3 regions of the Roseomonas elaeocarpi genome follow, and region 3 is predicted to be linked to each of the others. Evidence: riboswitches for the same ligand, from Rfam matches in the RefSeq annotation. Region 3 holds a riboswitch; each other region holds the start of a gene.
The links. A riboswitch is a leader RNA that binds a small molecule or an ion and turns the genes downstream of it on or off. The one in region 3 is predicted to bind cobalamin.

Region 1 (10,256 bases), on a different contig from region 3:
ATCACGCGCTCGCTGCCGCCGCCGGACGCCGTGGCCAGCGCCGCCACGGCTGCCAGCGCCACGGCGGCGCCGAGAAAGGCGCCCAAGGGGAGACCGAGCGGCAGGCCCAGCGACGCCCCCAGCGTGCCCGCGCCCAGCCCCAGGATCACCACCGCCACCGCGCCGGTGGAAGCGCCGGCCGAGATGCCCAGCACGTAGGGCTCCGCCAGCGGGTTGCGCAGCAGCGCCTGCAGCACCGCCCCCGCGGTGGCGAGGCCGCCGCCCAGGCAGGCGGCCATCAGCGCGCGGCTGAGGCGGTAGTCCCAGATCACGCCTTCCTGCAGCCGCGACACGGGGAAGCCCGCGCCGAGGAGGCGGTTGGCCATGGCCTCGAGCACCGTGAGCGGCGGGATGCGCATCTCGCCGGCCGACACCGCCAGTGCGACGGCCAGCGCCAGGATCAGCGGCGAGGCGGGCAGCAGCACCGTGGCCAGCCGCCGCTGCGCCGCGCCGCGTCGGGCCTCGTCGAGGGGCAGCAGCCGCGCGGCCCGGGCGCGCAGCGAGGAAGGGAGGGCGAGGGGGGCGCTCAAGCCGGTGATCCGCCGGGGGTGGCCGGATGCGCGGCAGGGCGCAGCCCCGGCGGGCGCATCGCGGCGGGCGGGCTGTTGGGCGGCTGCGCCACCTGGTGCCCGGGCGCGCCGGTCGCCCCGCCCTGCCGCCGGCCGCCGTGGGCACGCGCGCCGGATCCGACCGGGCGGGCGGGGGCCGGTATCCCGTGCCAGGGCGTCACGGCGCGGTGCCGAGGTTCTGGAGGCCGCGCGCCACGGCCTCGATGCCGTCGATCGTGCGCATGGTCGGGTTCATGGATTGCGCGTCGACCGTGATGACCTGCCCCGCCCGCACCGCCGGGATCTCGCGCGCCACGGGATCGGTTTCGAGGAAGCGGCGCTTCACCGCGGCGTCGTCGGCGGGGAAGCGGCGGCGCGACATCTCGCCCAGCACGATCAGGCGGGGTGCTGCGGCGGCGATGGTTTCCCAGCCCACCGTGGGCCACTCGTCCTCGGTGGTGATGACGTTGCGCAGGCCGAGAATGCGCATGATCGCGGCCGGGGCGCCATTGGTGCCGGCCACGAAGGCGTCGCCCGCCACGTCGCGCGAGGAAAACCAGAACAGCGTCGGGATCGCCCGGCCGCGCAGCGGCGCCACGGCGGCGACGGCCGCGGCCTCGCGCGCCTGGAGCTTGCGGATCAGCGCCTCGCCCCGGTCCTGCACATCAAAGATCGCGGCGAGGTCGCGGATCTCGCCGTAGAGCTGCGACAGATCGAAGGGCGTGCGGCGGACACCGTCGCCGGAGCCGCTGTTGTCCTTGCCGGTGCAGTCGGTGCGGGCGACGTAGGTGGGGATGCCGAGCGCGTCGAACTGTTCCCGCCGGCCGACCGCGCCGTGCGGGCCCAGGTGCCATTCGAACTGCGCGGTCACGAGGTCGGGCTCGCGCCCCACCACGGATTCGAAGCTGGGGTCGTTGTCGGCCAGGCGCGGGATGCGCGCGTTCGCCCCGGCGAGTTCGGGCAGCACCGGGCCGACCCAGAGGGCGGTGCCGACCAGCCGGTCGCCCAGGCCGAGCGAGAGCATGATCTCCGTCTCGTTCTGGCCGATCGACACGGCGCGTTGCGGCGCGTGGGGGAAGGTGACGTCGCGGCCGCAGTTGCTGAGCGTCAGCGGGTAGCGCGTGGGCCCGGCCTGGGTGGGCCCGGTCTGGGTGGGTCCGGTCTGGCTGGGTTCCTTTTGGGCGGGATCGGCCTTTGTGGGATCGGCCTGGGTGGGCTCGGTCCGGGTGGGCGTGGCCTGGGCGGGCGTGGCCGGGGCCAGCGTGACCAGGAGCGGCGCCAGCAGTGTAGCGGCGGCCAGGATCGCGGCCGGGAGCCTCGCCGCGGGAAAGCGCCGGCGACGGGCGGTCGGGGCCGACCCCGCGGGCAGGGCGGCCGTGGCGCTTGCCAAGGGGTATGCGGGGGTGGATGCGGGGACGGCCGGGCGCGGGTGGAGCGGGGCGTGGGTCACAGGAACTCTCCTGCCTCCGGAGCACCCCGCCCGGCGGCATGATGGCGCGACGACGGCAGGTCTCCTGGCTCGCGGCGCGTGGCAGCCGGGTTTGACCGGATGCGCCCCGCCACCGGCCCTGTCTTCCCGCGCTTCCCCGGCAGCAGCCCGGGGCGGCACAGTGACCCGCCACGCCGCTGCGGCGTGACGGACGGGCCAGCGGCACGCCGCTGACAGTTGCGGGGGCAGCCACCGACTTGTTCCCGGGCGCGGGGCCCTGCCGGAACGCACGGTGTTCCCTTTTCACCCGCTCGCGCGGGACCGTCGACCGGTGCAGCTAGCCACGGCGGCGTGGGCGCGGCAAGGCCGGACGGTCGGTGAGCGGCCGTGGGATCGAGGCGTGGCGGCATGGCTCGATGGTCTGTCATGTTATAACGTATCTATCAAGCGGGTGCGACGTGCCGCTTTCCCGTCCGATGGTGGGCGCAGGGACAAGTCGGGGTTCGGCCATCGGCCGCTGGCCAGACGCGGCTGCAACGAGGCCTGCCGCAGGAGGGGGAGTGGCCTGCGTGGGCAGCCAGGCGAGGTGCCAGCACGGCGAGGGTGCCGGCCGGGACGTATCGGCGCCGGAACGCTCCGTCAGCCGTGATGGGCGGGCGCGTTGACCTGAAGCCTGCGCGGGCGGAGCCTTCCGCGCAGCACGAACGGCGGGACTTCGGCCCGCGCCGCCTCGGGCGGGGAGGCCCAGGAACGGCGTGTTCTTCCCGGGAAACAAGAACGATCAGAACGGGATGCCGCAGCATGCGGGCACGGTACTTCCTCCTCGCGGGACTGGCGGCGGTGGTGCTCGGCGTGGGCGGTTTCGCGGCCTATGCCTGGCACCCGGCCATCGCGCCGGTCACGCCGCCGGCGCCCGGCAGCTTCGACGCGGATGTGGTGCGCCGCGGAGCGGAATTGGCCGCGATCGGCAACTGCAACGTGTGCCACACGGCGGCGGGGGGTAAGGTCTTCGCCGGCGGCTTCCCGATGCCGACCCCCTTCGGCACGGTGTATTCCACCAACATCACGCCCGACCCCGACACCGGCATCGGCCGCTGGAGCGAGGCGGCCTTCACGCGCGCCATGCGCGAAGGCCTGGACCGCGACGGGCAGCACCTCTACCCGGCCTTTCCCTACGACCACTTCACCCGCACCACGGATGCGGACAACCACGCGCTCTACGCCTTCCTGATGACGCGCGAACCGGTGCGGGCCACGGCGCCCGCGAACGACCTGCCCTTTCCGCTGAACCAGCGCTGGGTGCTGGCGGGTTGGAAGCTGCTGTTCTTCCGCGAGGGCGGGCGGGCGATCCCGGCGCCGGCGGACGGCGCGCAGGCGCTGGCGGCGCGCGGCGGCGCCCCGGCGGCTTCGCCGGACGCGGCCCGAGGGGCCACGCCCGTTGCGGCGCCGGGTGCCACGCCCGGTGGGACCTCCGACGCGCTGTGGCAGCGCGGCGCCTACCTGGCCGAGGGGCTGGGCCATTGCGGCGCCTGCCACACCCCGCGCAACGCCCTGGGCGCCGAGCGCGAGGACGCGCATTTCGCGGGCGGCGAGGCCGAGGGCTGGCACGCCTATGCCCTGAACGCGGCCTCGCCCGCCGCCGTGCCCTGGACCGAGGCGGCGATGGCCGACTACCTCCGCCACGGGTGGCAGGCGCAGCACGGGGTGGCGCGCGGGGCCATGGCGCCGGTGGTGGGCAACCTTGCCTCGGTGCCGGAGGAGGATGTGCGGGCCATCGCGCACTACGTGGTGTCGCGCATGGGCGTGCCCGCGGCGGAGCGTCAGCGGCAGGCACAGGCGGCGCTGGAGCGCGCGCGGGGCGGCGGGCCGGGCGCGCGGCCGGTGGCGGGCGACAGCCAGGTGGCGAGCGGGTCTCCCGCCGGCGGCAGCGCGGCGGGTGCCGGGGCCACGGCCGCGGGCACGCGTTCGGGCGGCACGGTTCCGGCCGGCGCCGCCCCGGGCGTCACCGCCACCGGCACCGATGCCGCCAACGGCACCCCCGCCCCGGCCGCCACGGTGGGCGCCACGGCGACGGGCACCGCCGCGAACGGCAACGAGGCCGGGCGGGCGATCTACGCCGCGACCTGCGCCACCTGCCACGAGGCCGGGCGCCCCTTGCCTTTCGGCGGCATGAACCTGGCGCTGAGCACCGGCGTCACCGGACCTTCGCCGGAAAACCTGCTGAACGTGGTGCTGAACGGGCTGCCGGCCTCGGCGGGGGAGCGGGCGCCGATCATGCCGGGCTTCCGCGGCACGCTGGACGACGCGCAGCTGGCGGCGCTGGCGCGCTACCTGCGGGCGGATTTTGCGCCCGGCCGGCCGGGCTGGGACAAGGTGGAGGATCAGGTGCGGGCGGCGCGAGACCGTGACCGCGCCTCGTCCCGCCCCATGGTAGCCTCGCGCGACGCGCCGGCCGAGCCGGCCCGGCCATGAAGGGCCGGTTCCGGGGCGCCGTGCCGCGAGGAAGGCGGCGGCGGAGTAGTGCCGGGGCCTCGTGACCGGGGCCTGAACGGCAGACCCCGAGGAACAGACCCCGAGGAACAGACCCCGAGGAACAGACCCCAGGGAACAGACCCTGGGAACCAGACGCTGAAGAACAGGGCTCCGGGCGGCGGCCCCGATGCCGGAGCGGGATGAGAGGAAGCGCCAGATGGTGACGATGGTCGTCAACGGGCAGCGGCACGTGGTCGAGGCGGAGCCCGACACCCCCTTGCTCTACGTGCTGCGCGACGAGCTCGGCCTCAACGCCGCGAAGTACGGCTGCGGGCTGGGTCAGTGCGGCGCCTGCACCGTGATGGTGGATGGCGAGGCGGTGTTTTCCTGCGTCACGCCGATCCTGCTCACCGAAGGGCGGCAGGTGACCACGCTGGAAGGGCTGGGCACCGTCGAGGCGCCGGGGCCGATGCAGCGCGCTTTCATCGAGGAACAGGCGGCGCAGTGCGGCTACTGCATTCCGGGGATGATGATGCGGGCGCAGGCGCTGCTGGCGCGCAATCCCCGCGCCTCGGAGGAAGAGATCCGGGCGCAGCTGCAGACCAACCTGTGCCGCTGCGGCACCCATGCGCGCATCCTGCGCGCGGTGCGACGCGCGGCGGGGCTGATGCAGACGGCCGACGCCACGCCGGCGGGCGGGAGCGTGGTGCGGTGAGGGCGCGCGGGACGGGAGGCGCGGCGGGCGTCCGGTGGATGGGAGTGGTGTCATGAACGCCTGGACCAGGGCCCCCGCCGCGGGCGGGGTGGCGCTGACGCGGCGCGGCGTGATCGCCGGGGCCGGGGCGCTGGTGCTCGGCTTCTCGCTGGCGCATCCGGCGGCCTCGCAGGAGCCCGACGGCAAGCCGCGCCTGCCGGGCAGCCTCCAGTCGAGCCCGGCGCTCGATGCGTGGATACGGATCGGTGCGGACGGGGCGGTGACGGTGTTCACCGGCAAGGCGGAGCTCGGCCAGGGCATCCGCACCGCGCTGATGCAGGTGGCGGCCGAGGAGCTGGAGGTCGCGCCCGGGCGGATCACCATGGTGACCGCGGATACCGGGCGCACGGCGAACGAGGGCTACACCGCCGGCAGCCATTCCATGCAGGACAGCGGCACCGCGATCCGCAACGCCGCGGCGCAGGTGCGCGCGATTCTGCTGTCCGAGGCGGCGGGGCGTTGGGGCGTCGATGCCGCCAGCTGCCGGGCCGAGAGCGGCGCGGTGATCGGGCCTGCGGGACAGCGGATCGACTACGGCGCGCTGGTGTCGGCTGAGGCGCTGAGCGGGCGGGCGCAGCCGAACTCGCCGCTGAAGGACCCGAAGAGCTTCCGGGTGATGAACACGCCGGTGCAGCGGCTCGACATCCCGGCCAAGGTCACGGGCGGGGCCGCCTATGTCCAGGACATGCGGCCGGAGGGGATGCTGCACGCGCGGGTGGTGCGGCCCTCGGGGCCGGGTGCCACGCTGCGGGCGCTCGACAGCAGCGCGGTCGAGCGGATGCCGGGCGTGGTCAAGGTGGTGCGCGAGGGCAACTTCCTGGCCGTGGTGGCCACCAAGGAATGGCAGGCGATCAAGGCGATGCGCGCCCTGTCCGCCGCGGCGCAGTGGCAGCCGGGGCCGGCGCTGCCCAGACAGGGCGACATCTTCCAGGTGCTGCAGTCGCTGCCGACCGAGGACATCCCGATCCTCGACAACCGGAAGCCGGTCGAGGGCGTGAAGCGGCTGCGGGCGCGTTACACCCGCGCCTACCAGGCGCATGGTTCGATCGGCCCGTCCTGCGCGGTGGCGCACTGGGTGGACGGGGCGGTGACGGTGTGGACGCACACGCAGGGCGTTTATCCCGACCGTGCCGCGATCGCGGAGATGCTGCGCCTGCCGCTCGAGAAGGTGCGCGCGGTGCATACCGAGGGTTCGGGCTGCTACGGCCACAACGGCGCCGACGACGCGGCCGCCGATGCGGCGCTGATCGCCCGCGCCGTGCCGGGGCGGCCCATCCGCCTTCAGTGGATGCGCGAGCAGGAGAACGGCTGGGAGCCGCTGGGCCCGGGCATGGTGACCGAGGTGGAGGCGGCGCTCGACGCCTCGGGCCGCATCGTGGACTGGGACTACGGCGTGTGGAGCAACTCGCACAACATGCGTCCTGGTTCCGCCGGCACGCTGCTGGCGGCGCAGCTGGTGGCCGATCCCTTCCCGATCCCGGTGCCGAAACCCGCGCCGCAGCCGGAGGGGGCTGGCGACCGCAACGGCATCCCGCTGTACCACCTGCCCAGTGCGCGGGTGGTGAACCACTTCCTGCGCGACATGCCGCTGCGCATCTCGGCGATGCGCTCGCTCGGTGCCTACATGAACGTCTTCACCATCGAGACCTTCATGGACGACCTGGCGCGCGCCGCCGGGGCCGACCCGGTGGAGTTCCGGCTGCGGCACATGGAGGATGCCCGCGCCCGCGAGGTGATCGCCACCGCCGCCGAGCGCTTCGGCTGGAAGGCCGGGCAGCGGGCGCCGCGCGGGCGGGGCTACGGCTTCGCCTTCGCGCGCTACAAGAACCTCGCCGCCTATTGCGCCGTGGCCACCGAGGTCGAGGTGTCGCACGAGACCGGCCGCGCGCGCCTCATCCGCGCCGTGGCGGCGGTGGACAGCGGGCAGGTCGTGAATCCCGACGGCCTGCGCAACCAGGTCGAGGGCGCGATCCTGCAGTCCTCGAGCTGGACGCTGTACGAGAGCACGACCTGGGACGACGGCGCGATCACCAGCGTGGACTGGTCCACCTACCCGATCCTGCGCTTCGAGGATGTTCCCGAGAGCGTCGAGGTGCACATCATCGAGCGTCCCGGCCTGCCTTTCCTGGGCGCCGGCGAGACCGGGCAGGGGCCGACCGGGGCCTCGATCGGCAACGCCATCGCCGATGCCACGGGCGTGCGGCTGCGCGACCTGCCGCTGACGCGGGAACGGGTGAAGGCGGCGATCGGGGTGTGAGCGCGGGCGGGTGGGCCCCGGCCGGTGGGCGTGTCCGCACCGCTCGCGGCCGGGGTGTCGGCGGCCTCCGGGGCGGCGTTGCCCGCGACGTGCGGAACGCTTCGTCTGCGCCGGGCAAGCTTCTTGCAGGGCGGGCGCCGCACCGCCCGAGCCCTGGGGAACCACACGCATGACCGCACGCGCCGAACTCACCGAGAAGATCGTCCGCCTCAAGATCGAGCGGGACCTGAGCTGGAAAGGGCTGACCGCGCTGGTCAACGCCGCGGGAAGCGAGCTGAGCAAGGAATACGTCACCGCCGCGCTGATGGGGCAGATGCCGCTGCCGAAGGCGGCCGCCGAGGCACTCGGCGCCGAACTCGACCTCAGCGACTACGAGGTGAAGCTGATGCAGCAGCCGCCGTACCGTGGCTCGCTGCCCACCGCGGTGCCGACCGACCCGCTGATCTACCGCTTCTACGAGCTGATCTCGGTTTACGGCACGACCTTCAAGGCGCTGATCCACGAGGAGTTCGGCGACGGTATCATGAGCGCCATCGACTTCCGCATGAACCTCGAGCGCGAGCCCAACAACGCCGGCGACCGCGTGGCCATCACCATGAGCGGCAAGTTCCTGCCCTACAAGCAGTACTGAGGGCGAGGCGCCCAAGGATGACCCTGGGACGTCCGTCGGGCGCAGGGCATCCGCGGGAACCGTGTGGCCGGTTCTTTGCCGGGCGGCTCCCGCCAGGCCCGGGGGCTGTTCGGGCGGGTGGGGCGCGGGTGTAGTCTGCGGGCTGCCTTTCCGGAGGGACTCGTGCCGCCACATCGAAACCCTCCGCCGCGCGTCACCGGGCCGGCCGTGGCCTTCGGGCTGGTGGTGTTCCAACAGATGTCGTCGCAACGGACGTTGTTGCGGCGGGCATCGGCCCGGCGGGCGCCTCGCCCGGCGGCGCTCCTGCGCCTTCCGCCGGCGTCGCGGGAGGCCCGTGGCCGCGCGGGCCTGGCGGCATGACGGCGCGCGAGCCTGGGCTGCGCACGCTGTGGTGCATGGTGGGCGTGCAGTTCATCATGAGCATGGCGCTCTCGGTCGCGAGCCCGATCCTGCCGCTGTTCCTGCCGGAGATCGGCGTCCAGCCGGGCGGCCCGGTGGAGTTCTGGGCCGGGCTGCTCGCCTCGCTCAACGCCTTCGTGGCGGCCTTTGCCTCGCCGGTCTGGGGTTCGGTCGCCGACCGCTACGGGCGCAAGGCGATGGTGCTGCGCTCCTCGCTGGCGATCTGCTTCTTCACGCTGCTGATGGGGCTCTCGACGCATCTGTGGCAGCTGGTGGCGCTGCGGGCCTGCATGGGCGCCTTCAGTGGCTTCTCGGCCTCCGCCATCGCGCTGGTGGCGACCCAGGTGCGGGAAGAGCGGCTGGGCTTCGCGCTGGGCTGGCTCAGCACGGGGCAGCTGATCGGTGGCCTGGTCGGGCCGGTGGTGGGCGGCACCGTGGCCGACGTCACGGGCCAGTACCGGATGGTGTTCTTCTGCACCGCCGCTTTCGCCGCCGCCGCCGCGACGGCTGCCTATCTCGGCGTTCGGGAAGAGCGCGCGCCACGCGCCACCAAGACCAAGCAGCCGATCTGGCAGTCCTTCGCGGCGCTGGCGCGCACGCGCGGCCTCCTGCCGCTGTTCCTGGTGCTGCTGATCGCGCAGTTCGGCGTGCGCACCGTGCAGCCGGTGGTGACGCTGTTCGTGCAGGATCTGGTGGGGTGGGAGCCGGGGTTGGCGACGCTGGCGGGCTTCGCCTTCTCGGTGACCGGCATCGCGGACCTGATCGCCTCGCCCTTCCTGGGCAAGCGCTCGGACGTGCTGGGATACCGCCGGGTGCTGCTGATCTCGCTGTTCGGCGCCGCGATGATGAGCCTGCCGCAGAGCCTGGTGGGCGCCTACTGGCAGTTCCTCGCCCTGCGCTTCGGCGTCGGGCTCTTCGTGGGCGGCATCCTGCCCACCGCCAACGCGCTGGTGGGGCGGCTGGTGCCGGCCTCGCAGCGCGGGCTGGCCTATGGTCTGACGGCCTCGGCGACCTTTCTCGGCAGCTCGATGGGGCCGTTCACCGGCGGCACCGTGGCGGCGCTGGCGGGGATACGCTGGGTCTTCGTGCTGACGGGCACGCTGTTCCTGGTGAACCTGGTCTGGGTCTGGCGCGTGGTGCCGGACCTGCGGGCGGGCGATGCGCCGGCGCGTGCCAGCGAGGCGACTGGGGATTGAGGCGCCTGAACGGCGTGAGCAGGGCGGCGTGACCGGGGCGACGTGAAGGAGGGGAGGCGCGGATGACGGTGCTGCTGTGCGGCGACATGGACGCGGCCGAATACGCCGAGTGGGGGCGCCACCTGCGCGCCTACCTGCCGGCACGCGAAACCCTGGTGCTGGCGACGGAGGACTTCGACCCGGCGGCGGTGGAAGTGGCCTTCGCCGCCAACCCGCCGCCCGGCACGTTGGCGCGGCTGCCGCGGCTGCGCTTCATCCAGAGCCTCTGGGCCGGGGTGGACCGCCTGCTGCGCGACCCCGATTTGCCGCGCGACATCCCCGTGGCGCGGCTGGTGAACCCCGCCATGACCGAGGCGATGGTGGAGTCCGCGGCGGCGGCGGTGCTGTTCCTCCACCGGCAATACCCGGCCTATGCCGCGCAGGCGGCGCGCGGGGAATGGCACCAGCGGGTGCAGCCCCTGGCGCGGGAGCGGCGCGTGGGCGTGCTGGGCCTGGGCGAGCTGGGCGGCGCGACGGCGCGGGCGCTGGCCG
Region 2 (10,256 bases), on a different contig from region 3:
GCTCCGGCGGCTGCCAGGGTCCCACCAGCACCACCGCCTCGCCGCGATGAGCGAGGAGGTCGGCGGACACCGCGTCGAGGAAGCGCTGCGCCTCGGGCGCGAGGGCCGGGGGTTCGGGGATGGGGGCGGAGGCCGGCGCCGCGGTGCCGATGCGCGCGGCGAGCGCGAGGAGCAGGTCCCGCAGCCCGGCGGGCGGCAGGGCGAGGCGGTGGTCGGCCTTGGCGCCGGTGGCGCTCATCACCGCTTCCGCCGCGTACAGGCGGTTGAAGCGCGGGGAGGCTGCGTCCGGGTTCGCGCCGGCCGCGGGGCCGCCGCTGCGCCGCGCCCGCCGCCCTTCGGCGAAGCCGCGCCCGAGGCGGATCTGGTCCGGCCCCGGGCCCAGCGGATCGGCGTCGAGACACAGGATCACCGCGGCGCGTTCCAGCCGCGGCACGGCGCGCAGGGGTTGCCCGAAGGTCAGCTGCGCGCCCCGCAGGGCGTTGTCTTCGCCCGCCGGCTCGTGCGCGTGCCAGTGCATCGCCGGGAAGCGCGCCCGGACTTCGCGCAGCAGGCGCAGCGTGGTGGGTGAGGTGAGGTGGCCGGAAAGGATATGAAGGCCCTCGCCGCCGCGCTCCGCCAGGGCACGGCTGCGCGGGGTGAGCTCCGCCTCGAAGATCTCGCGCGCGCCGATGCGGTTGTTCTTGCGGAACACGCGCGAGCGGTCGGGATCGTAGAGCGACAGGATCGCGGCCTCGTTGAAGGCATCCGTCGCGCCCAGGCTCGCCGGGTGCGCGGCATTGCCTTCGAGCTTCACCGGGCGCCCCTCGAAGCTGGTGGCGACCACGCCGCGCGCGAAGCCCCCCAGCGTCAGCGCCGTGGCGTAGTGCTGCGGGACGCCGGGCAGCACGGTTTCGGGCTGCTGCACGTAGGGCACGATCTGCTCGGCGGGCTTGCAGGCGGAAAGACCAAAGCCCGCGGCCAGCAGCGCCAGCCCGGCCTGGCGACGGCTCAGCGCCGGGGCCTCGGCGGCGTTGGCCGGTGTTCCGGCCGGGGCGCCCGGCGCGGCGGCGGCGTGCGGGTGGCCGTGGTCGTGAGGATGGGGGTGATCGTGGCCGCCGTGATCGTGGGGGGGCTGATCGTGAGAGCCCTGATCCTGTGGGCCCTGTCCGTGCTGCGCGGGTGCATGCCGGGCCGCGCCGTGGTCGTGCGGATGGTGCGCGGCCTGTCCGTGCGGATGACGCTCGCCCCGGGAAATCTCGCCGACGCGCGGCGCCGTGCCCGCCTCATCGGCGGAACGCGCCGCCGGGGCGGCGTGGCGGATTTCGGTGCGGCGGGGCGGGGGTGTTAGCGATGACAACGCGAACACTCCGTCAGCCCTTCGGTGTGGATCATGTAGTGCTGGATCAGCTGCTCGCCGCGCTGGCGCTGATCGGCGGCGGGCTGCCAGTCCATGTTGAAGATCTCGCTCTGGGGCCGCAGGTTCGGCGCCGGGTCGCGGTGGCAGCTGAGGCACCACTCCATGGTGAGGGGTGCGACCTGACGGATCTGCTGCATTCGCGTGACGTCGCCGTGACAGGACGAGCAGCCGACGCCGTTGTTGACGTGCACGCTGTGGTCAAAGAAGACGTAGTCCGGCAGCACGTGCACGCGCTCCCACCGCAGCGGCTGCCCCTTCGCCAGGCTTTCGCGCACCGGCGCCAGGATCGCGGCGTTGGTCCAGATCTGCGAATGGCAGGTCATGCAGGTCTCGGTCGGCGGCACGCCGGCGAAGCGCGATTTCTGTACCGAGGTGTGGCAGTAGCCGCATTGTATGCCGAGCTCGCCGGCATGGTGCGCGTGGCTGAACTGCACCGGCTGTTCCACGGTGATGTCCTGATGCGTCACGTGCGAGGTGAAGGGCAGCCAGAAACCCAGCGCCAGCAGCGACAGCACCAGCAGCGCCGTCGCTGCCAGCGCCGCCCGCGACAGGGTATTGGCATAGGGCGGGAAGATCTGTGCCACGGACGCGCTTCTAGGCCGCCGAGGCCGCGTCGCGATGCGCGGCCGCTCTCATGCAACACCAGGAGTGCGCCACGGCGCGCGTCGCGACGCGGCGAAACCTCGGGCGTAAGGGCATGCAACAACGGGCCGGGCCCTCAATGGGACCCGGCGCGGGATGCGCCGCGTTGTTGCGAATGAGGCGCATCGCAGACCTGATCACCAAAGCAAGGGAGCCATCTGCCGCCAAGCTGCGAGAAACCGCCGGTGCTGGGAATAACCGCGCCCGGCACCACCGTTCAACACAACGAGATAACGTGTGGCCGAACGGGCCTTCTCGCGCGGAGTTCAGGGGCGTGAACGGCGCGACATGTCGGCGGTGGAACCATCCCGGCAGCAAGTAGCGCGGGCAGGCGCGCCGATGGAACCATCCGGCGCGTCGCCATCGCGGGAAACCACGCCCGCAACGGCAGGCCGGCGGAAGCATCCCGCGAAGCATGCCGGCGGCAAGCATCCGCGCGCCGCCGTCGCGGCGGCCTCCAACGCCGCCGGTTCAGCGGCGGCCGAACAGGCGCTCCAGCTCCGCCTTGCCGAAGCGCAGGAAGGTGGGGCGGCCGTGCGAGCAGGTGGCGGCGCGCGGCGTCGCTTCCATGGCGCGCAGCAGCGCCGTCATCTCGGCGCCGTTGAGGCGCCGGCCCGCGCGGACGCTGCCGTGGCAGGCCAGGCGCGCGACCGCGGCGTCGAGGCGTGCTTCCAGCGCTTCCGTGCCGCGCCATTCCGCCAACCCATCAGCCAGGTCATTGAGCAGCGGCGCCGGTTCCGGCGCGCCGAGCAGGGCTGGCAGCGCGCGTACCATCACCGCGCCGGCGCCGAAGCCCTCGATCTCCAGCCCCAGCCGCGCAAGGTCCTCCGCATGGTCGAGCAGGCGGGCGGCGCGGGCGGGGGTCATGTCCACCACGGCCGGCAAGAGCAGCGGCTGCGCCCGCACGCCGCCGGCGACCAGCTGCGCGTGGAGCCGTTCCTGCGTCAGCCGCTCATGCGCCGCGTGCTGGTCCACCAGCACCAGCGCGCCGTCGGGCGCCTCGGCCACGAGGTAGGTGTCCAGCAGCTGCGCCACGGGGCGGCCGAGCGGGCCGTCCTCCGCCAGCGGGGCACCGTCGGCCGGGAGCCAGGCTGCCGTATCGGCGCCCGCCGCGTCCGCGCCGGTTCCGTCGGGACCGGCGTCCCGGCCTGCCGCGGCCGGGGTGGTGCCGTCCGGCCTTGCCCCGTTCGCGGGGGTTCCGGCAGCGTCCGCCCCGGGCGGGGCCGCCGCTTCCCGTCCCGCGCCGGTCCAGCCGCCGCGCTCCGGCGCATCGCCGTCCCAGGCTCCGGCACCCGTGCCGGGCGCGGCGTGCCGGCCGGGCTCCGTGTCCCAGCCGCTTCCACCGTGCCCGCTTCCGCTTCGACCGGTGGCGTCGCGGCCCGGCGCGGGCGGCGGGGCGAAGCGGAAGGGGGTGGGGGCGAAGCGCAGGTTCCCCTGTTCCGGCAGCGTCGGGCTGCGCGGCCCGGCCTCGGCGAAGCCCTGCGTCGGGGCGGGGGGCGGGGCGGGTGTGGTGCCGCCGCCCCAGCCGCGCACCATGTCGCGCAGGCCGCCGCGCAGCCCGGTCTCGCCCGCCTCGCCCGTTGCCGCGGCGCCGATGCCCAGCGCGCGGCGCAGCGCCACGATCACCGCGCCGCGCACGGCGGAGGGTTCGCGGAAGCGCAGCTCGGCCTTCATCGGGTGGACGTTGACGTCCACGGTGGTGGGCTCGACCTCGAGGAACAGGGCGGCCACGGGGTGGCGGCCGGACACCATCACGTCGCGATAGGCGGCGCGCAGCGCGGCCTTGAGCACCGGGTCGCGCACCGGGCGGCGGTTGACCACGAGGTGCTGCTCGTTGGCGGTGGCGCGCGACAGGGTGGCGGGGCCGGCCAGGCCGCTGAGGCGCAGGTCGTCCCAGGCGCCCGAGACCGGGATGGCCCCGGCGGCGAAGTCCCGGCCCAGGATGGCGGCGACGCGGCCCTCGCGCGTGTCGGGCGGAAGGTCGAGCACGGTGCGGCCCTCGACCTCCACCCGGAAGCCGGTGTCGGGCCAGGCCACCGCCAGGCGGCGCACGGCCTCGGCCGCCGCCTCGGCCTCGGTGCGCGGCTGGCGCAGGAACTTGCGGCGGGCGGGGGTGGCGAAGAACAGGTCGCGCACCTCGACGCGGGTGCCGGGCGCGCCGCTGGCGGGTTCGACCTCGCCCTTGCGGCCGCCCTCGACGGTGAGGCGATGGGCGGTGCCGTCGGCGGTGCGGGAGGTGATGGCCAGCCGCGCCACAGCGCCGATCGAGGGCAGCGCCTCGCCCCGGAAGCCCAGCGTGGCGATCCGGGTCAGCGTGTCCTCGTCGGGCAGTTTGGAGGTGGCGTGGCGCTCGACGCAGAGCGCGAGGTCGTCGGGGCCCATGCCGGCGCCGTCATCTTCCACCAGGAGGCGGTCGATGCCGCCGCCCTCGACGGTGACGCTGATGCGCCGCGCCCCGGCGTCGAGGGCGTTCTCCACCAGTTCCTTCACCGCGGCCGCCGGGCGCTCCACCACCTCGCCGGCCGCGATGCGGTCGGCCGTGACGGCGGGAAGGAGACGGATCGGCATGCAACGAGAGATAGGCGGTGGCGGGGGCGGCGTCACGGGGTGGCGGCTGTTCGGGAGTTTTGACGGGCCTGGCCAGCGGTCGTGGATGGGATCGAGGGTCCGTCCTCGATCCATGGGCGGGTCCTGGCCGCGGCGCTGCCGCCTTTCTCCGGAAGGGGGCAGGGAAGGGGAAGCGGCCAACCCTGATCGGGACTGCGGAAAAGGTGCCGGGTGGTGTTTGGCGGCTTTTCGGGGTGACCTTCCGGGGCGACAAAGGTCGGCCTTTCTGCCGCTACCCGAGAGTGCGGCCGAAAAAGGCGAGCATCTCCTTCCAGCCATGTTCGGCGGCCGCCTCGTCGTAAACAGGGAAATCCGGCTTCATCCAGCCATGCGCCGCGGGATAGGTTTCGGCGCGGTAGCGCACATGCGCCGCGTCCAGCGCCTGCTCGAACCGTTCGGCCATCGCGGGCGGATAGCTGCCGTCGTTCTCGGCGGCGGCGACGTAGAGTTCGGCCTTCAGCCTGGGCGCGTAGCCATGCGGACTGTCGCTCGCGTCGGTCGCGAGGTTGCCGCCGTGGAAGCTGGCGACGGCGGCGAAGCGATCCGGCCAGGTGCCCGCCGCCGCGATCGCCATGCCGCCGCCCATGCAAAAGCCGACCGCGCCGAGCTTCTTGCCCTGCGCGTCGCCGCGCGCGTCGAGACAGGCGAGGAACGCCCGCGTGTCCTCGGCGGCCTTCGCATTGCCCGTCGTCGCCATCAGCGGGCCGAGAATGGCGCGCACGTCGCCCGCCAGCACTGCCTTGGGATCGAAGGGACCGTAGGGGCCGTAGCGGTAGAAGAGGTCTGGCAGCAGCACGACGTAGCCGGCCTCCGACAGCCGCTCGGCCATGGCCAGCGCGGCGGGCCGGATACCGCCTGCATCCATGTAGAAGATGATCGCCGGGCCGCGGCGGCCGGCGCCGGGCGTGAACAGGTGCGCGGGGCATTCGCCGTCCGCGGTGGCGATGGTGATCTGCTCGTGCGGCATGACGGTGCTGGGACCCTCGCAACATGGGCGGAACTGGCAGCCATAGCCCAGGACCTCCGCCGCGGTCACGATCGCCGGTCAGGTTCGTGACACGCCCTACTGCGTGCCGGGCGAGAGCCCCGCCATCAGCCGGGGGATCAGCGGCGGGAGCTCGCGTGCCAGGAAGCCCAGCGGGCCGCCCTGCGCTTCGCCCAGGCGATGGCCGGCCTCGCCGTGGAGGTAAACGCCCCAGAGCGCCGCCTGGGCCGGCGCCGCGCCGCGCGCCAGCAGCCCGCCGATCACCCCGGCCAGCACGTCGCCCGAGCCCGAGGTCGCCAGCCCGATCGAGCCGCCGCGAAAGATCCAGCCTTCTCCGTCGGGCGTGACGATGCGGGTGGTGGCGCCCTTCATGATCACCACCACGCCGAGTTCCTCGGCCGCGCGCCGGGCGGTGCCGAGCGGGTCCCCCTCCACGGCGGCCTTTTCCGTGCCCAGGAGGTTGGCCATCTCGCCCGCATGCGGCGTGATGATGGCCCGGCCGCCGTGCCGTTGCAGTGCGCGGCGCTGTTCGCGCAGGCCCGACATGGCGGCGGCGTCGATCACCAGGCCCGGGCTGCTCACCCGTTCCAGCAGGGTGCCGGTCAGCGCCGCGGCGGCCCCGGCCTCCACCATGCCGGGGCCGATCACCAGCGCGGCGCAGGTGTCGGCGCGCGCCGCCAGGGTTTCGGCCGCCGCGGGGTCGATGGCGCCGCCGGCGGTTTCGGGCAGGGCGATGGCGCGCGATTCCGGCACGGCCACCGCCAGCTGGGGCGCGACCGCGGCCCCCACCGCCAGCTGCAGCTTGCCCGCGCCGGCGCGCAGCGCGGCGGTGCCGGCGAGCAGCACGGCGCCCGGAACCTCGCGGCTGCCGCCCACCACCATGACGCGGCCGCGGCTTTCCTTGTCGCCGCTTTCCGGGCTGGGCAGCGGCATGGAGCGCAGCAGGGCGGGCGTGAGTTCGACCAGTTCGCTCATTGGGGGTCGCTCATCGGGGGTCGCTCATCGGGCGGCCACGTTGGCGTCGGGGGCGGTGGTCACGGGGGCCTGTTCCTCGCGCAGCGGGGCGGTGAAGTTGAAGCGCTCCAGCCGCATCCGCCCCAGCGCCGGGTCGAAGCGGTACTCGGTGACGGAGCAGTTCGCGACCTGCTCGGCCCGGTCGATGGCGAGCAGCTGTTCCTCATCCAGCTGTTCCAGGAGGTAGCGGAAGCAGAGCACGATCACCTGGTGGCACACGATCAAGACGCGCTGCCCCCCGTGATGGAGGCTGATCGTGTCGAGGGCGCTGCGCAGGCGCAGGATCACGTCGCACCAGCTCTCGCCCCCAGGCGGCCGGTGGTAGAACTTGCCGAGCAGGCGGCGGAACTCGGCCTGCTCGGGCTCGAGTTCCCGGATGCCGGCGAAGGTCAGCCGGTCGAGGATGCCGAACTCCTTTTCCCGCAGCCGCTCGTCCGGGGCGAGGTCGGGGGCCTCCCCCAGCAGGGCGCCGGCGCGGCGCAGCTGTGCCGCGGTCTGCCGCGCGCGGCGGTAGGGCGAGGTCAGCAGCACCTCCGGCCTTGCCTCGGGTGGTTGCGCCGCGAACCAGTGGCCCAGCGCCTCGGCCTGCTGCTCGCCCCGGGCGCTGAGCGGCACGTCGGCGTCGCGCTGCGCGAGGTCGATCCGGGCCAGGCCGGCCGCCTGCGCCGCGTCGCGCGCGACGTTGCCGGCACTTTCCCCGTGCCGCACGATCCACAGGCGCTCGGGCCAGTTCTGCCGCATCGCTCACCGCCGTTCCAAGAGGCCGTTCCAAGAGGCCATTCCGGGGGGCCTTCCTGGGGGCCCTTCCTGGGCAGCAACGCGGCAAGCGGCGGATTGTTGGCGGCGGGCGGGATCGGGGCGCTTCTCGGGCGCCCGGAACAGCTGTCAGGCCAGCGCCGCGCGCGGCCGGAAGCGGGCGTGCAGCGCGCCGAGCGCGAGGCCCAGCGTGGCCCAGAACAACAGGCTCACCACCATCACCTCGGTGACGAAGCGGTGGATCAGGGCTTCCGGCACGGCGGAGGTTTCCTCAGGCGCCAGCGGCGCGCCGTAGAGGTGCGGCAGCACCAGCAGGACCACGCCGAGCAGGGCCGGCAGCGGCCTGCGGCCGAGAAGAACCAGGCCTAGGCCCAGCGTGGTGAGGGCGGCGGTCGCCACCCACCAGAGCTGCCGCGCCGTGAGGTCCGCCACCGGCATCCCGGGGGGTTCCGGCGGCAGGCCGATCGAGGGCGCCAGGGTGAACACGGCGAAGCCCGCCAAGCCCCAGAGCAGGCCCTGCCGTCCGTCGACCGGCTGGCCGCGGAGGCTGATCGCGGCACCCAGCATCAGCGCGTAGGCGACGCCGGTGAGCACGTCCGCCAGCAGGGTGTAGAGCGTCCGCTCCAGCCCGTCCCGCGGCTCCCAGGCGGCCGCGTGGTCGTGGCCGGCCTCGGTTCCGGCGGCGGCGTGGTCATGCGGCGGTGCCGCGGCGGCGGGTTCGGCGGCCTGCTCGTAAACCTCGGCGGCCAGGATGGTGGGAACCGTGCTCAGCTGGTGCCCGGCCGTCGCGACGAGGCCGGCCATGAGGCCGGCCAGCACCGCGACGAGGAGGATGTGCCGGAGATGGGCGAACATCGCGCGTCTCAGTGGCAGGGGAAGCCGTTGGAATGGCGCGTGTCGTGCGCCGCGTTGTGCAGCCGATCGTTGTGGGCGAAGCCGACGCCCCAGAGCAGGAAGGCACCGAAGCACAGCATGATGAGGCTGGCGGCGCCGCGCGCGGCGGCGGAGGTCGCGGTGCCGGCACTGGCCGGGGCGGAAAGGGTCTGGGTGGGCGTCATGATGGGTCTCCGCCGGCGCACCCCGCGCCGGCCCGGAAGGTTGGCCATGCCCCGGCAGGTCTCCTGGCTCGCGGGTCATGGCCGATGCTCCTGTCTTCCCGGCACGAACCCGTGCCAGTGACCTGCCCGGAGGCAGACGGAGCAGCGGCGACCCGCCCACAGTTACGGGGGCAGCCACCGACTTGGCCCCGGGGCGGGGCCGCACGGTGTTCCCTTTTCACTCGCTCGCGCGAGACCGGTGCGCGGCCACCCTATCGCGCCGGCGCGGTTTCCAACAAGCGTCCGGGTCCAACAAGCGTCCGGGGCGGATTCTGCGGGCAGGGAACAGGCCGCCTTGTTGGCCGGCCCGCTTGCGCGCCGGCACGCCTTGCGGCGGCGGCGCAGGGTTTCCATCCCCCCGGGATGCATGCGCCGCCGCGGCCGTTCAGGCGGCCGCCTTGAAGGCCCGCCCGTCCTGCGGGTGCCACCACTGGCCGGCGATCACCACGCCCGCGGACTCGATGCGCTGGGTGCCCTGCAGCACCTCGCCCACCACGTCGGTGTAGCTGAACTGCCCGTCACGGATGCGCAGGATCGTGGCGTCGCCCGGGCTGCCGGGCTTCAGCGTGCCGAGCTCGGGCCGGTTCAGCGCGCGGGCGGCTTCCACGGTGGAGCGGGCGATCACCTCATCCAGCGGCATGCCCAGGCACAGGAACTTCGACAGCGTGGTGACCTGGTCGAAGGCCGGGCCGTTGATGCACAGCGCATGGACGTCGGAGGAGATGGTGTCGGGCGGAAAGCCGTTGGCCAGCATGGCGCGCGCCGTCTTGAAGGAGAACGAGCCCTGGCCGTGGCCGATGTCGAACAGGACGCCGCGCGCCCGGGCCGCCAGCACCGCCTGCTTCACCCGCCCCTGCGCCGTGACGGGGGCGTTGGGGAAGGGGCGGAAGCAATGGGTCAGGATGTCGCCGGGGCGCAGGCGGTCGATCACCTCCTCGTAGGACGGGGGCGGGTGGTCGATATGGGCCATCAGCGGCAGGCCTACCTCGTCGGCCACCTGCAGCGCGATGTCGAGCGGCGCGATGCCGGAGGTGCCCGAGGCGTGGCGGCCGACGCGCACCTTGATGCCCACCACCACGTCGCGGTTCTCGTCGGCGACCCGCACCGCGTCGACGGGGTTCATCAGCCGCATCTCCTCGCTCTCGCCCACCATGACGCGCTTGTCGAAGCCGTAGATGCCGGCGTGCGAGACGTGGAGGTAGGCCAGGATGCGCACCGCCGAGCGCTCGATCACGTGCCGGCGGAAGCCGCGGAAATTGCCGGGCCCGGCGGAGCCGGTGTCGACCGCGGTGGTGACGCCGCTGATGCGCGCGAAGTGCTCCGCATCGATGCCCAGCGAGGTGCCGCCGTCGTAGACGTGGGTGTGCAGGTCGATCAGCCCCGGCGTGACCACGTGGCCGGCGACGTCGCGGACATCGGTATGCGCCTCGGCCGCCAGCGCTGGGGCGACGCGCGCGACCTGCCCGTCCCGGAAGCCGACATCCATGATGCCGTCGATTCGCTGCGACGGGTCGATGACGCGGCCGCCGCGCAGGATGAGGTCGAAGGACATGGGCGAGGAACTCCCGGAAGCAGCGGCCGCGGGGAAACGGCGGCCGTCAGGCGGGCCTGGAGCCTAGAGCCCTTCGCCCGGGCTGCAAGATCGGGACGACGGGCGCCCGCGGGGGCGTCGCACGGCAACTCCTGTCGGGGGCTTCGCCCCTGCGGGTGGGGGGGTGCCGAAACCGCTTGGCAGGGCGCTGCCGGCGGTTCAGCATTG
Region 3 (10,256 bases):
ACGGGCGAGGCCGACACGCAGCACGCGATCAGCCAGTGGAGCTGGATCCAGAAGACCCAGCCCTATGCCAAGGACCTCATCCTGACCGACGAGCAGATCAACCTCGTGCAAAGGCTGAACATCCAGTTCAAAACGCAGCGGCAGGTGCTGCCGATCGAGAAGGTGGCCGACATGTCGCTGGCCCGCGATGCCGTGAAGATGCTGGCCTGAGGCAGCGCTGTCCCGGGCGGATCGACCCCGTGCCGGCGCCGACATTACGGGGCCGGGCGCCGGCCAAGGCGTGCCGGCAGGCACAGCGCGGCACGCCGCCCCCGACCGGACGCCCCCTTGGCTTGCCTTGGGCCCGGTGGTGCCGCTAACCCCCTTCGCCACGTTCCGGAGACCGCCATGCCCGTGCACAATCGCATCGCCGAATTCCACGACGAGATGACCGCCTGGCGGCACGACTTCCACCGCCATCCGGAGCTCTCCTACCAGGAGCACCGCACCGGCGGCCTGGTGGCGGAACGGCTGCGGGCCTTCGGCTGCGACGAGGTGGTGACCGGCCTGGCGCAGACCGGCGTGGTGGGCGTGATCCGCGGGAGCCGCGAGGGCGGGGCGATCGGCCTGCGCGCCGACATGGACGCGCTGCCGGTGGTGGAGGATACCGACCTTCCCTTCCGTTCCGCCACGCCCGGCGTGATGCACGCCTGCGGCCATGACGGGCACACCACCATGCTGCTGGGCGCGGCCAAGTACCTGGCGGAAACGCGCAACTTCGCCGGTACGGTCTACGTGATCTTTCAGCCGGCCGAGGAGCAGTTCGGCGGCGGCGGCGCCATGGTGCGCGAAGGCCTGTTCGAGCGCTTTCCGATGGATCGCATCTTCGGCATCCACAACTGGCCGGCGCTGCCGGCGGGGCAGTTCGGCTGGCGCGTCGGCCCGCTGATGGCGGCGGTGGCCAATATCGACATCACGGTGCACGGCACCGGCGCGCACGGCGCCATGCCGCACCAGGGCAACGACCCGGTGGTGATCGCGGCGCAGATCATCTCCGCGCTGCAGAGCGTGGTGTCGCGCAACGTCGAGCCCGCCGAGGCCGGCGTGGTCACGATTGCCCATGTCGAGGGCGGACACACCTTCAACGTCATTCCCGAAACGGTGCGGATGCGGGGCACCGCGCGCTGGTTTAAGCGCGAGGTCGGCGACCTGATCGAGCGCAAGGTGGTGGAGATCGCCACCGGCATCGCCGCCGCCTTCGGCGCGAAGGCCGAGGTGGTGTTCGAGCGCACCTACCCGGCCACCGTGAACGAGAGCGAGAGCACCCGCCTGGCCGAGCGCGCCGCCGCCACTGTGGTCGGCGCGGCGAAGGTGCGCGAGCTGTCGGCGCCCACCATGGGGGGCGAGGACTTCTCCTTCATGCTGGATGCCAAGGATGGCGCCTACCTGTTCCTGGGTGCCGGCACCGGGGCGGGCGATGCCGGGCTGCACCACCCGCAGTACCGCTTCAACGACGCGATCCTGCCGATGGGCGCGTCCTTCTTTGCGACGCTGGCGGAGCAGCTGCTGCCGCGCTGAGGACGCGGCGCTTGCGGCGGGGGGCGGCGGCCGCCAAGCTGCGGCGATGCGCCTGATCCCCTTCGCCGTGCTGATGCCCGTGGCCGTCCTCCTGGGGGGCTGCGTGCAGGTCGTGGCCCCGGACCCCTATTATTACGGCACGCCCGGCTCGGCCGCGGCGGCGGGGGCGGCGGCCGGCGCGCTGATGGGGGCCGCGGTGGATGCCGCCAATGCCCAGGCGCAGGCGCCGTACTACGAACCGCCCCCGCCGGTGCCGCCCTACGCGCCGCGCTACTGAGCCTCAGCCCGGCGCAGTCAGCGCGGCGGCGAGCCGGCTCCAGGCGGGCTCGTCCGGCGGCAGACCGAAGCGCAAGCGGTCCGGCATGGCGGCGAAACGCCTGATATGGATCCCGGCGCGACCTAGCCGGTCGTGGATCGCGACGGCCTCGGGATGGCGGGCCAGCCGGAACAGCGAGGTGCCGCCAACGATCTCCAGACCCGAGGTTTCCAGCAGCCGGTCCAGCCTTGTTGCCGCCGCCGCGCAGCGACGGGCGGCATCCCTGCGCCAGTCCTCATCTCCCAGCGCGGCGGTGCCGATCGCCAGCGCGGGGCCCGACACGCACCACGGCCCCAGCGCCTCGCGCAGCCGCGCCGCAAGCCTGGGCGGGGCCAGCGCGAAGCCGAGGCGCAGACCGGCCAGCCCGTAGGCTTTGCCGAAGGAGCGCAGCACCACCAGCCCTTCCCGCGGCAGCGAGGGCGCGAGGCTGAGGCCCGGCGCGTCCTCCATGTCCGCGAAGGCCTCGTCCACCACCAGCAGCGGCATCCTCGCCGCCAGGCCGAGCAGCGCCGCCGGATCGTGGCGGCGCCCGTCGGGATTGTTGGGGTTACACAGCACGCCCACGGGATGACGGGCCAGCGCCGCGGGCTCGGCGCAGGGAACCACCCGCGCCCCGGCCGCGGCCCAGCTGGCGGCGTGCTCGTTGTAGGTGGGCGTCAGCACCCCGACCGCGGCGGCGGGGATCAGGCGGGGCAGCAGGCCGATCAGCAGCTGCGTCCCGGGCGCCGCCACCACGGCCGCCGGGTCGCGCAGGCCAAAGGCGCGGGCTGCGGCGGCCTCCAGCCGGGCCTGGGCGGTGGGTTCGGGCAGGCGCGCCCAGCTTTCGGGCGGGAGCGGCGGCACGGGATAGGGCCAGGGGTTGATGCCGGTGGACAGGTCGATCCAGGGCTCCGGCGCTTCGGGAAAGCGGGCGCGGGCCGCGGCGAGGCTGCCGCCGTGCTCCCGCAAGGTGGCGCCGGTGGGCGGCGCCGGTGCCTCGCCCCGTGCTCCAGCGGGCACCGGGCGCTCTGCCGCCGGGCGCTTCGCCGTGCTAGCCCCCTGCCCGCGCCTCACGCGAGGGTCCGCCCCGACACCATTCCGACCCGAAGCGGCTTCACGTGCTCAACCTTCTTGTTCTGCTGCTGGTTCTGATCCTGGAGGCCGCCTTCGGCTACCCCGACGCGCTGTTCCGCGCCGTGCGGCACCCGGTGGTCTGGATGGGTGCGCTCATCGCATGGCTGGAGCGGAAGATGAACCGGCCGGGGGACCCGCCGCACCGTCGGCACGCCCTCGGCGTGGTGGCGCAGGCGGTGCTGCTGGTCGCCGTGGTGCTGCCCTGCGGCCTCATGCAGTTCGCGTTGTTCCGGCTCGGCGATGCCTGGGCGGCGGTGCCGGTGCTGGCGCTGCTGGCGGCGACGCTGCCGGCGCAGCGCTCGCTTTGGTCGCACGTGCGGGCGGTGGCGCTAGGGCTCGAGCGCGACGGCCTCGCGGGCGGACGGCGGGCGGTGGGGATGATCGTCGGGCGTGACACCGCGGTGCTGGACGAGGCCGGGGTGGTGCGGGCGGCGATCGAGAGCCTGGCCGAGAACTTCTCCGACGGCGTGGTGGCGCCGGCCTTCTGGTGCGGCGTGGCGGGCCTGCCGGGCATCGCGGGCTACAAGGCCGCCAACACCGCCGACAGCATGGTGGGTCACCGGACACCTCGCTACGAGCAATACGGCTGGGCCGCGGCGCGCTTCGACGACGTGGTGAACCTTCCGGCCTCGCGCCTCGCGGCGGGGTGGATCATCGCGGCGGCGGCGCTGACGCGCGGGGCGGATGCGCGCGGTGCCTGGCGGGCGGTGCGGCGCGACGCCGGCCGGCATCGCTCCCCCAACGCGGGCTGGCCGGAAGCGGCGATTGCCGGGGCGCTGGGGCTGCGCCTCGCCGGGCCGCGCGTCTACGGCAGCGTGCGGGTGGAGGACGGCTGGATGGGCGACGGGTGCGCGGAGGCGGGGGTGGCGGACCTTTGGCGGGCGCTGCACCTGTTCCGGCTGGCCTGCGCGGTGCAGCTTTGCGCCGTGGCGGCGCTGGTGCTGGGGCTGGCATTGGCGGGCTGAACGGGTGGGGGCCGCTGTTCCGGCCGGCCTGCGCGGTGCAGCTCTCCATCGCGCGGCCCGTGCTGGCGCTGGCGGGCTGAACGGCGTTTCCGCTGTTCCAGCCGACTCCCGCGAGCGCAGCCTTCCGCCGTGGCGGCGGGTGCGGCCGGGCTGCCGTCCGAGCATCGCCGCGCCGGCCTGACCCTGCCCTGACGCGCCGGGCGTCGCGTGTCAGGCGGCGATGGACAGCAGACGGTCCAGGTCGATATGCCGTTCCAGGTGCGCGGCCAGCGCGTCCAGCGCCGCCTCGACCTCGCCCTCGTGGTGGCGCGGTGCTGCGGCGTGGTTCAGCGAGGCCAGGAAACCGGCGCGCTGCCGGTCATCCCCGAACAGCCCATGGACGTAGGTACCCCGCACCAGCCCATCCGTTGACACCGCGCCGTCGTCGCGGCCGTCCGCCAGGCGCAGCAGCGGGCGTGCCGCGTCGGGACCGCCGGTTTGGCCCATGTGCATCTCGTAGCCGGTGAAGGGCGCGCCGTCGGCGAGGCTGTGGCCCGTGGCCGGGCTCAGCCGCTTGGTGCCGGTCAGCACCGTGTCCACCGCCAGCAGCCCGAGGCCGGCGACGGTGCCGGCGGGGCCTTCGATCCCCTCCGGGTCGGAGAGCGTCCGGCCGAGCATCTGGTAGCCACCGCAAAGCCCCAGCACTGCGCCGCCGCGCCGGCGATGGGCGGCGATGTCGATGTCCCATCCCGCCTCCCGCAGCGCCGCGAGGTCCGCGATCGTGGCCTTGGAGCCGGGCAGGATCACCGCGTCGCAGCCGGCGGGAACCGGCGTGCCGGGGCGCAGGAGAAGGAGCTCCACGCCCGGCTCCGCGGCCAGCGGGTCGAGGTCGTCGAAGTTGCTGATGCAGGGCAGCACCGGCACCGCGATACGCAGCGCCGCGTCGGGGTTGCGTGGGGCGGCCAGGTCCTGCGCGTCCTCGGCCGGCAGGCGGCGGGCGGCGTCGAGGAAGGGCACGAGGCCCAGCGGTGCCCAGCCGGTGCGGCGGGCGATCTCGGTCATGCCCTCGGCGAACAAGGTCGGGTCGCCGCGCATTCGGTTGACGATGAAGCCGCGGACCGTGGCGCGGTCGCCGTCGTCGAGCACTGTGTGGGTGCCGACGAGGCTGGCGATCACGCCGCCGCGGTCGATGTCGCCGATCACCACCACGGGTGTCGCGGTCACGCGGGCGAAGCCCATGTTGGCGATGTCGTTGCGGCGCAGGTTGATCTCGGAAGCGCTGCCGGCGCCTTCCACCAGCACGAGGTCGGCCTCCTCGCGCAGCCGACCGAAGCTGTCGAGCACGTGGGGCATCAGCGTCGGCTTGATCAGCTGGTAGTCGCGGGCCCTGGCGGTGCCGTGGACACGGCCCTGCACCACGATCTGGGAGCCCGTCTCGCTCTGAGGCTTCAGCAGCACGGGGTTCATGTGGACCGTGGGCGCCACGCCGGCCGCGCGGGCCTGCAGCGCCTGGGCCCGGCCGATCTCGCCGCCATCGGCGGTGACGGCGGCGTTGTTGCTCATGTTCTGCGGCTTGAAGGGACGCACGCGCAACCCGCGCCGGGCAAAGGCGCGGGCCAGACCCGCCACGATCAGCGACTTGCCGACCGAGGAGCCGGTGCCCTGGAACATGATCGCGCGGGTCACGGACAGCCCTTCCGGCGAGGCGGCAGGCCGCCCCCTGCCCTGGCTTGGCACGGCGCAACGGCTGCCGGGTGGCCCGGGCTTCCGCCGCTGTGCATCGGGCGACAAGCCCGCTGCCATCCTTGGCCGTGCATGGGCTAGAACTCGATGCCCTGCTGCGCCCGGACGCCGGCGGCGAAGTGGTGCTTCACCGGCTGCATCTCGGTCACGAGGTCGGCGGCGTCGAGCAGCGCCTGGGGCGCGTTGCGGCCGGTGACCACGACATGGAGGTCGGGCCGGCGGCCTTGCAGTGCCGCCACCACGGCGCCGGTGTCGAGGTAGCTGTAGCGCAGCGCGATGCAGAGTTCGTCCAGCACCAGCAGCGCAAGGTCGGGGCGCGCCATCATCGCGAGCGCCCGTTCCCAGGCGGCCGTGGCGGCGGCGACGTCGCGGGCGCGGTCCTGGGTTTCCCAGGTGAAGCCTTCCCCCATCGAGTGCCATTCCACCAGCGGGCCGAAGCCTTCCAGCACGGTGCGCTCACCGGTGCTCCAGGCGCCCTTGATGAATTGCACCACGCCGCAGGGCCGCCCGTGCCCCACCATGCGCAGCAGCAGGCCGAGGGCGGCGGTGGACTTGCCCTTGCCCGCGCCGGTGTTGACCAGCAGCAGCCCCTTCTCGACCGTCTTCGAGGCGACCTCCGCATCCTGCACCGCCTTGCGCGCGGCCATCTTGCGCCGGTGGCGGGCGGCCTCGTCGTCGGTGTCGCTGGCTGCGGGCGCGGCCGTGTTCGCGGGTGCGGCAGGGGCATCGTCGCGCATGGACGATTCGCCGGCCGTCATTTCACCACCATCGGCAGGCCCGCCACGGTGAAGACCACGCGGTCCGCCCGCGCGGCCAGGCGTTGGTGCAGCGTGCCGGCGGCGTCGCGGAAGCGCCGGGCGAGCGCGTTGTCGGGCACGATGCCCAGGCCGACCTCGTTGGACACCAAGACCGTGGCGGCGGTGCGCTGCATCAGCGCCGTTTCCAGCGCGTTCGCGGCGGCGTCGAGGTCGCGCTCACCGAGCAGGAGGTTGCTGAGCCAGAGCGTCAGGCAGTCCACCAGCGCCGGCTGCGTCCGGGCGCGCAGCAGGGCGGCCGGCAGGTCCAGCGGCGCTTCCACCGTCTGCCATTCCGCCCCGCGGCGTTCGCGATGGGTGGCGATGCGCTCGCGCATCTCGTCGTCGAAGGCCTGCGCCGTGGCGAGGTAGAGCCAGGGCTGGGGAAGCGCGGTGAAGAGTGACTCGGCGTGCCGGCTCTTGCCGGAACGGGCGCCGCCGAGAACCAGGGTAAGGCTCATGCGCGCGAAACTGCGCGGTTTGCGGCGCGGCGCCAAGGGCGGGCCGGGGCGGCGCGAAGATCGTTTGACTCGCACCCCGGGCGCCGCCTACGACCTCAGGCCGTGATGGTTCCCCCGCGAGGGGGATGAAAAGGGAACGCGGTCCGGGGCCCGTTCCGTGTCTGGCCGGTGCGCATCGCCGGCCGGACACCTCAGGTCCCAAAACCGCGGCTGCCCCCGCAACTGTAGGCGGAGAGCGTCCTGATCCAGAGCCACTGGCCCCCTCCGGGCGGCCGGGAAGGCGACCGGGACGCGCCTGTATCCGCGAGCCAGGAGACCTGCCATCCGCGTCTCGATCGTGCCACCGGGCGGGGTGCCCCGGCGGGCAGAGGTGCCTGGCCGCCGTGCCCGGCGCCGACCCTGCGTGCCGCCAGCGGGCGGTGTTCAGGGCGGTCCCACGCATCCCGGGTTGCTGCGCGTCGGGATCATCACGTTTTGCCAGAAGCCGCCTTTCTGCCGCCGCCCGACATGCCGGCCGACGCCGTGACATCGCATGAGCGCGCCTTGGCCGCTGGCGCGACCGCGCCGGCCCCGGGTGACCAGGGCTCCGGCCGCCCTGCCCCATCCGCACCGGAAACCGCCGTCGCCCCGGCCGCGCCGGTCACCACCCTGCACGTCTGCACCACCTGCCGCGCCGGCCTCGCGCTGGGCGAGGGCGAGGTGCCGGAAGGGCAGAAGCTGTTCGACGCCGTGGCCGCGGCGCTGGCCGCCGCGCCGGAGGCGCCGGTGGTGCTGCGCGCCTCGACCTGCATGGCCAATTGCGAGCGCGGCTGCTCGGCCGCCCTCACGGCGCCCGGCAAGTGGCAGTACCTGCTGGCGGGGCTCGATCCGGCGATGGGGGCGGACCTCGTGAGCTACGGGCGCGCCTACGCCGCCACGGCGACGGGCACGGTGATGCCGTCGAAGCGCCCGGCCTCGCTGCGCCACGCGGTCCTCGGCCGCGTGCCGCCCTTCACCCCGGCGGGCGACCCTGCTCCCGCCACGCGGGCGTCGGTCATCCAGGCACCGGTTCCTCAGCCGTCGGTCCCCCAGGCGTCAGTCCCCCAGGCGTCGGTCTCCCAAGTGCCGATCTCCCCGGCACCGGGCCTTCAGGCACCGATCCTCGAGGCATCGACTTCCCCGGCAACGGCGACCCGGACACCGATTCCCCAGGCAACACCAGTTCCCCAGACGAGCGAGAACGCCTCATGAGCGACGTGCGAAAGATCCCGGCCACCATCGTCACCGGCTTCCTGGGGGCCGGAAAGACCACGCTGGTGCGGCACCTGATGACGCAGGCGAACGGCCGGCGCATCGCCATCATCGTGAACGAGTTCGGCTCGCTGGGCATCGATGGCGAGACGCTGCGCTCCTGCGGGATCGAAGGCTGCGAGGAGGAGAACATCGTCGAACTGGCCAATGGCTGTCTGTGCTGCACCGTGGCGGACGAGTTCCTGCCCACCATGCAGGCGCTGCTCGACCGCCCCAACCCGCCCGAGCACATCCTGATCGAGACCTCGGGTCTCGCGCTGCCCAAGCCGCTGATCAAGGCCTTCAACTGGCCGGGCATCCGGTCGCGCGTCACGGTGGACGGGGTGGTGACGGTGGTGGACGGGCCGGCCGTGGCGGCGGGCCGCTTCGCCGATGATCCGGAGGCCGTGGCGGCGCAGCGCGCGGCGGACGAATCGCTCGACCACGACAACCCCTTGGCCGAGGTCTACGAGGACCAGCTGATGTCGGCCGACCTCGTGGTGCTCAACAAGTCCGACCTGCTGGACACCGCCGAGGCCGGGCGCGTGCGGGAGGAGATCACGGCGGCCATCCCGCGCGCGGTGAAGGTGGTGGCGGCCGAGAACGGGCGCCTCGACGCCGCGGTGCTGCTGGGGCTTGAAGCGGCGGCGGAGGACGACCTGGCGGCGCGGCCCTCGCACCACGATGCCGAGGACGGGGCGCACGAGCACGATGACTTCCGCTCCTTCGTGGCGGTGATGCCCGAGGCGCCCTCCCCCGAGGCTGTCGTGGCGCGGCTGCGCGCCGTCGCCGAAGCGCACGACGTGCTGCGGATGAAGGGCTACGTGGCGGTGGAGGGGAAGCCGATGCGGCTGGAGGTGCAGGGCGTCGGCGCCCGCTTCCGCCACGGCTTCGACCGCGCCTGGACGCCGGGCGAGGCACGCGCGGGGCGCGTGGTGGTGATCGCGCAGACCGGCATGGACGAGGCCGCGATCGCGGACGCCATCGCGGCGCCGTTTACGGCGGACGCCGCCGCCGCGGTCGCGGCGGGATAGCACGCGGTGCACATCCTTCTCCGCGAAGCGCGCACGCTGGATGAGGCCGAGGCGGCGGTGGATCTCGAGCAGGAGCCGGCGCCGCTGGCCCTGCTGAGCTTCTCCGACAGCGACCTCGGCGCGGTGGCCGGCGCCTGGGAGCGGATGCGGGATGTGCCCGAGATGCGACTGGCGCGGCTCGCTTCGCTGCGCCACCCGATGTCGGTGGACCTTTACCTTCAGCAGACGCTGGCGGCGGCGCGCTGCGTCGTGGTGCGGCTGCTGGGCGGGCTGGAATACTGGCGCTACGGCGCGGAGGAACTGGCGGCGCTGTGCCGGGCCGAGGGGATCGCGCTGGCGCTGCTTCCCGGCGACGGGCGCGACGACGAGCGGCTGCGGGCGATGTCCACGGTGGCGGCGGCGCAGTGGGGCCGGCTGGACGCGCTGCTGCGCGAGGGCGGGCCGCGCAACGCGGCCTCGGCGATCCGGCTGATGCGGCACCTGGCCGGGCTCGGCGCGGATGACGGCGCGCTGGTGGAGCGGCTGCCGGCCTGGGGCGAACATCCCCTGCCCAGCGAGGACCCGCCGGACGCGCCGCTGGCGGCGGTGGTGTTCTACCGGTCTCACCTGCTGTCGGGCGACACCGCGCCGGTAGAGGCACTGGCGGCGGCGCTGCGGGCGCGGGGCCTGCGGGTGCGCGCCCTGTTCGTGGACAGTTTGAAGACCGCCGCCACGGCGGCCGGCGTGGCGGTGTCCTTGCGGGGCTGGTGCCCGGCGGTGGTGCTCAACGTCACCGCCTTCTCGGCCCGCCGCGAGGACGCCGGCTCGCCGCTCGACGCCGCGGGCGTGCCGGTGCTGCAACTGGTGGTGGCGAGCTCCTCGCGGGACGCCTGGGTGGCCTCGTCGCGCGGGCTGGGGCAGAGCGACCTGGCGGCGCAGGTCGCCCTGCCGGAGCTGGACGGGCGGCTGCTCACCGGCGCGGTCGCCTTCAAGACGGAAGCGCCTCCGGTGGCCGGGCTGCAATTCGCCCGCGCCGTGCTGGCGCC

Region 1: another riboswitch for cobalamin. It lies ahead of ACFFGY_RS05190 (ABC transporter substrate-binding protein); the one in region 3 lies ahead of ACFFGY_RS13955 (DUF1636 family protein).
Region 2: another riboswitch for cobalamin. It lies ahead of ACFFGY_RS20780 (CbtB domain-containing protein); the one in region 3 lies ahead of ACFFGY_RS13955 (DUF1636 family protein).

The regions. Positions count from the first base shown of each region.
Region 1 covers NZ_JBHLUN010000004.1:20,338-30,593, reverse strand. The annotation lists gene ACFFGY_RS05195 (FecCD family ABC transporter permease) at 1-569, opposite strand, end outside; gene ACFFGY_RS05190 (ABC transporter substrate-binding protein) at 766-1,977, opposite strand; cobalamin riboswitch at 2,075-2,357, opposite strand; gene ACFFGY_RS05185 (c-type cytochrome) at 2,818-4,488, shown strand; gene ACFFGY_RS05180 ((2Fe-2S)-binding protein) at 4,706-5,203, shown strand; gene ACFFGY_RS05175 (xanthine dehydrogenase family protein molybdopterin-binding subunit) at 5,256-7,499, shown strand; gene cynS (cyanase) at 7,669-8,130, shown strand; gene ACFFGY_RS05165 (MFS transporter) at 8,487-9,725, shown strand; gene ACFFGY_RS05160 (2-hydroxyacid dehydrogenase) at 9,788-10,256, shown strand, end outside.
Region 2 covers NZ_JBHLUN010000017.1:44,633-54,888, forward strand. The annotation lists gene ACFFGY_RS20745 (4Fe-4S dicluster domain-containing protein) at 1-1,336, opposite strand, end outside; gene ACFFGY_RS20750 (cytochrome c3 family protein) at 1,324-1,980, opposite strand; gene mutL (DNA mismatch repair endonuclease MutL) at 2,510-4,606, opposite strand; gene ACFFGY_RS20760 (dienelactone hydrolase family protein) at 4,878-5,681, opposite strand; gene ACFFGY_RS20765 (NAD(P)H-hydrate dehydratase) at 5,709-6,605, opposite strand; gene ACFFGY_RS20770 (histidine phosphatase family protein) at 6,630-7,385, opposite strand; gene ACFFGY_RS20775 (CbtA family protein) at 7,530-8,255, opposite strand; gene ACFFGY_RS20780 (CbtB domain-containing protein) at 8,264-8,458, opposite strand; cobalamin riboswitch at 8,495-8,713, opposite strand; gene ACFFGY_RS20785 (amidohydrolase/deacetylase family metallohydrolase) at 8,883-10,049, opposite strand.
Region 3 covers NZ_JBHLUN010000009.1:65,493-75,748, reverse strand. The annotation lists gene ACFFGY_RS13995 (ABC transporter substrate-binding protein) at 1-210, shown strand, start outside; gene ACFFGY_RS13990 (M20 aminoacylase family protein) at 388-1,557, shown strand; gene ACFFGY_RS13985 (hypothetical protein) at 1,604-1,834, shown strand; gene cobD (threonine-phosphate decarboxylase CobD) at 1,838-2,872, opposite strand; gene cbiB (adenosylcobinamide-phosphate synthase CbiB) at 2,971-3,951, shown strand; gene ACFFGY_RS13970 (cobyric acid synthase) at 4,162-5,601, opposite strand; gene cobO (cob(I)yrinic acid a,c-diamide adenosyltransferase) at 5,751-6,410, opposite strand; gene cobU (bifunctional adenosylcobinamide kinase/adenosylcobinamide-phosphate guanylyltransferase) at 6,428-6,928, opposite strand; cobalamin riboswitch at 7,018-7,267, shown strand; gene ACFFGY_RS13955 (DUF1636 family protein) at 7,403-8,158, shown strand; gene cobW (cobalamin biosynthesis protein CobW) at 8,155-9,231, shown strand; gene cobN (cobaltochelatase subunit CobN) at 9,238-10,256, shown strand, end outside.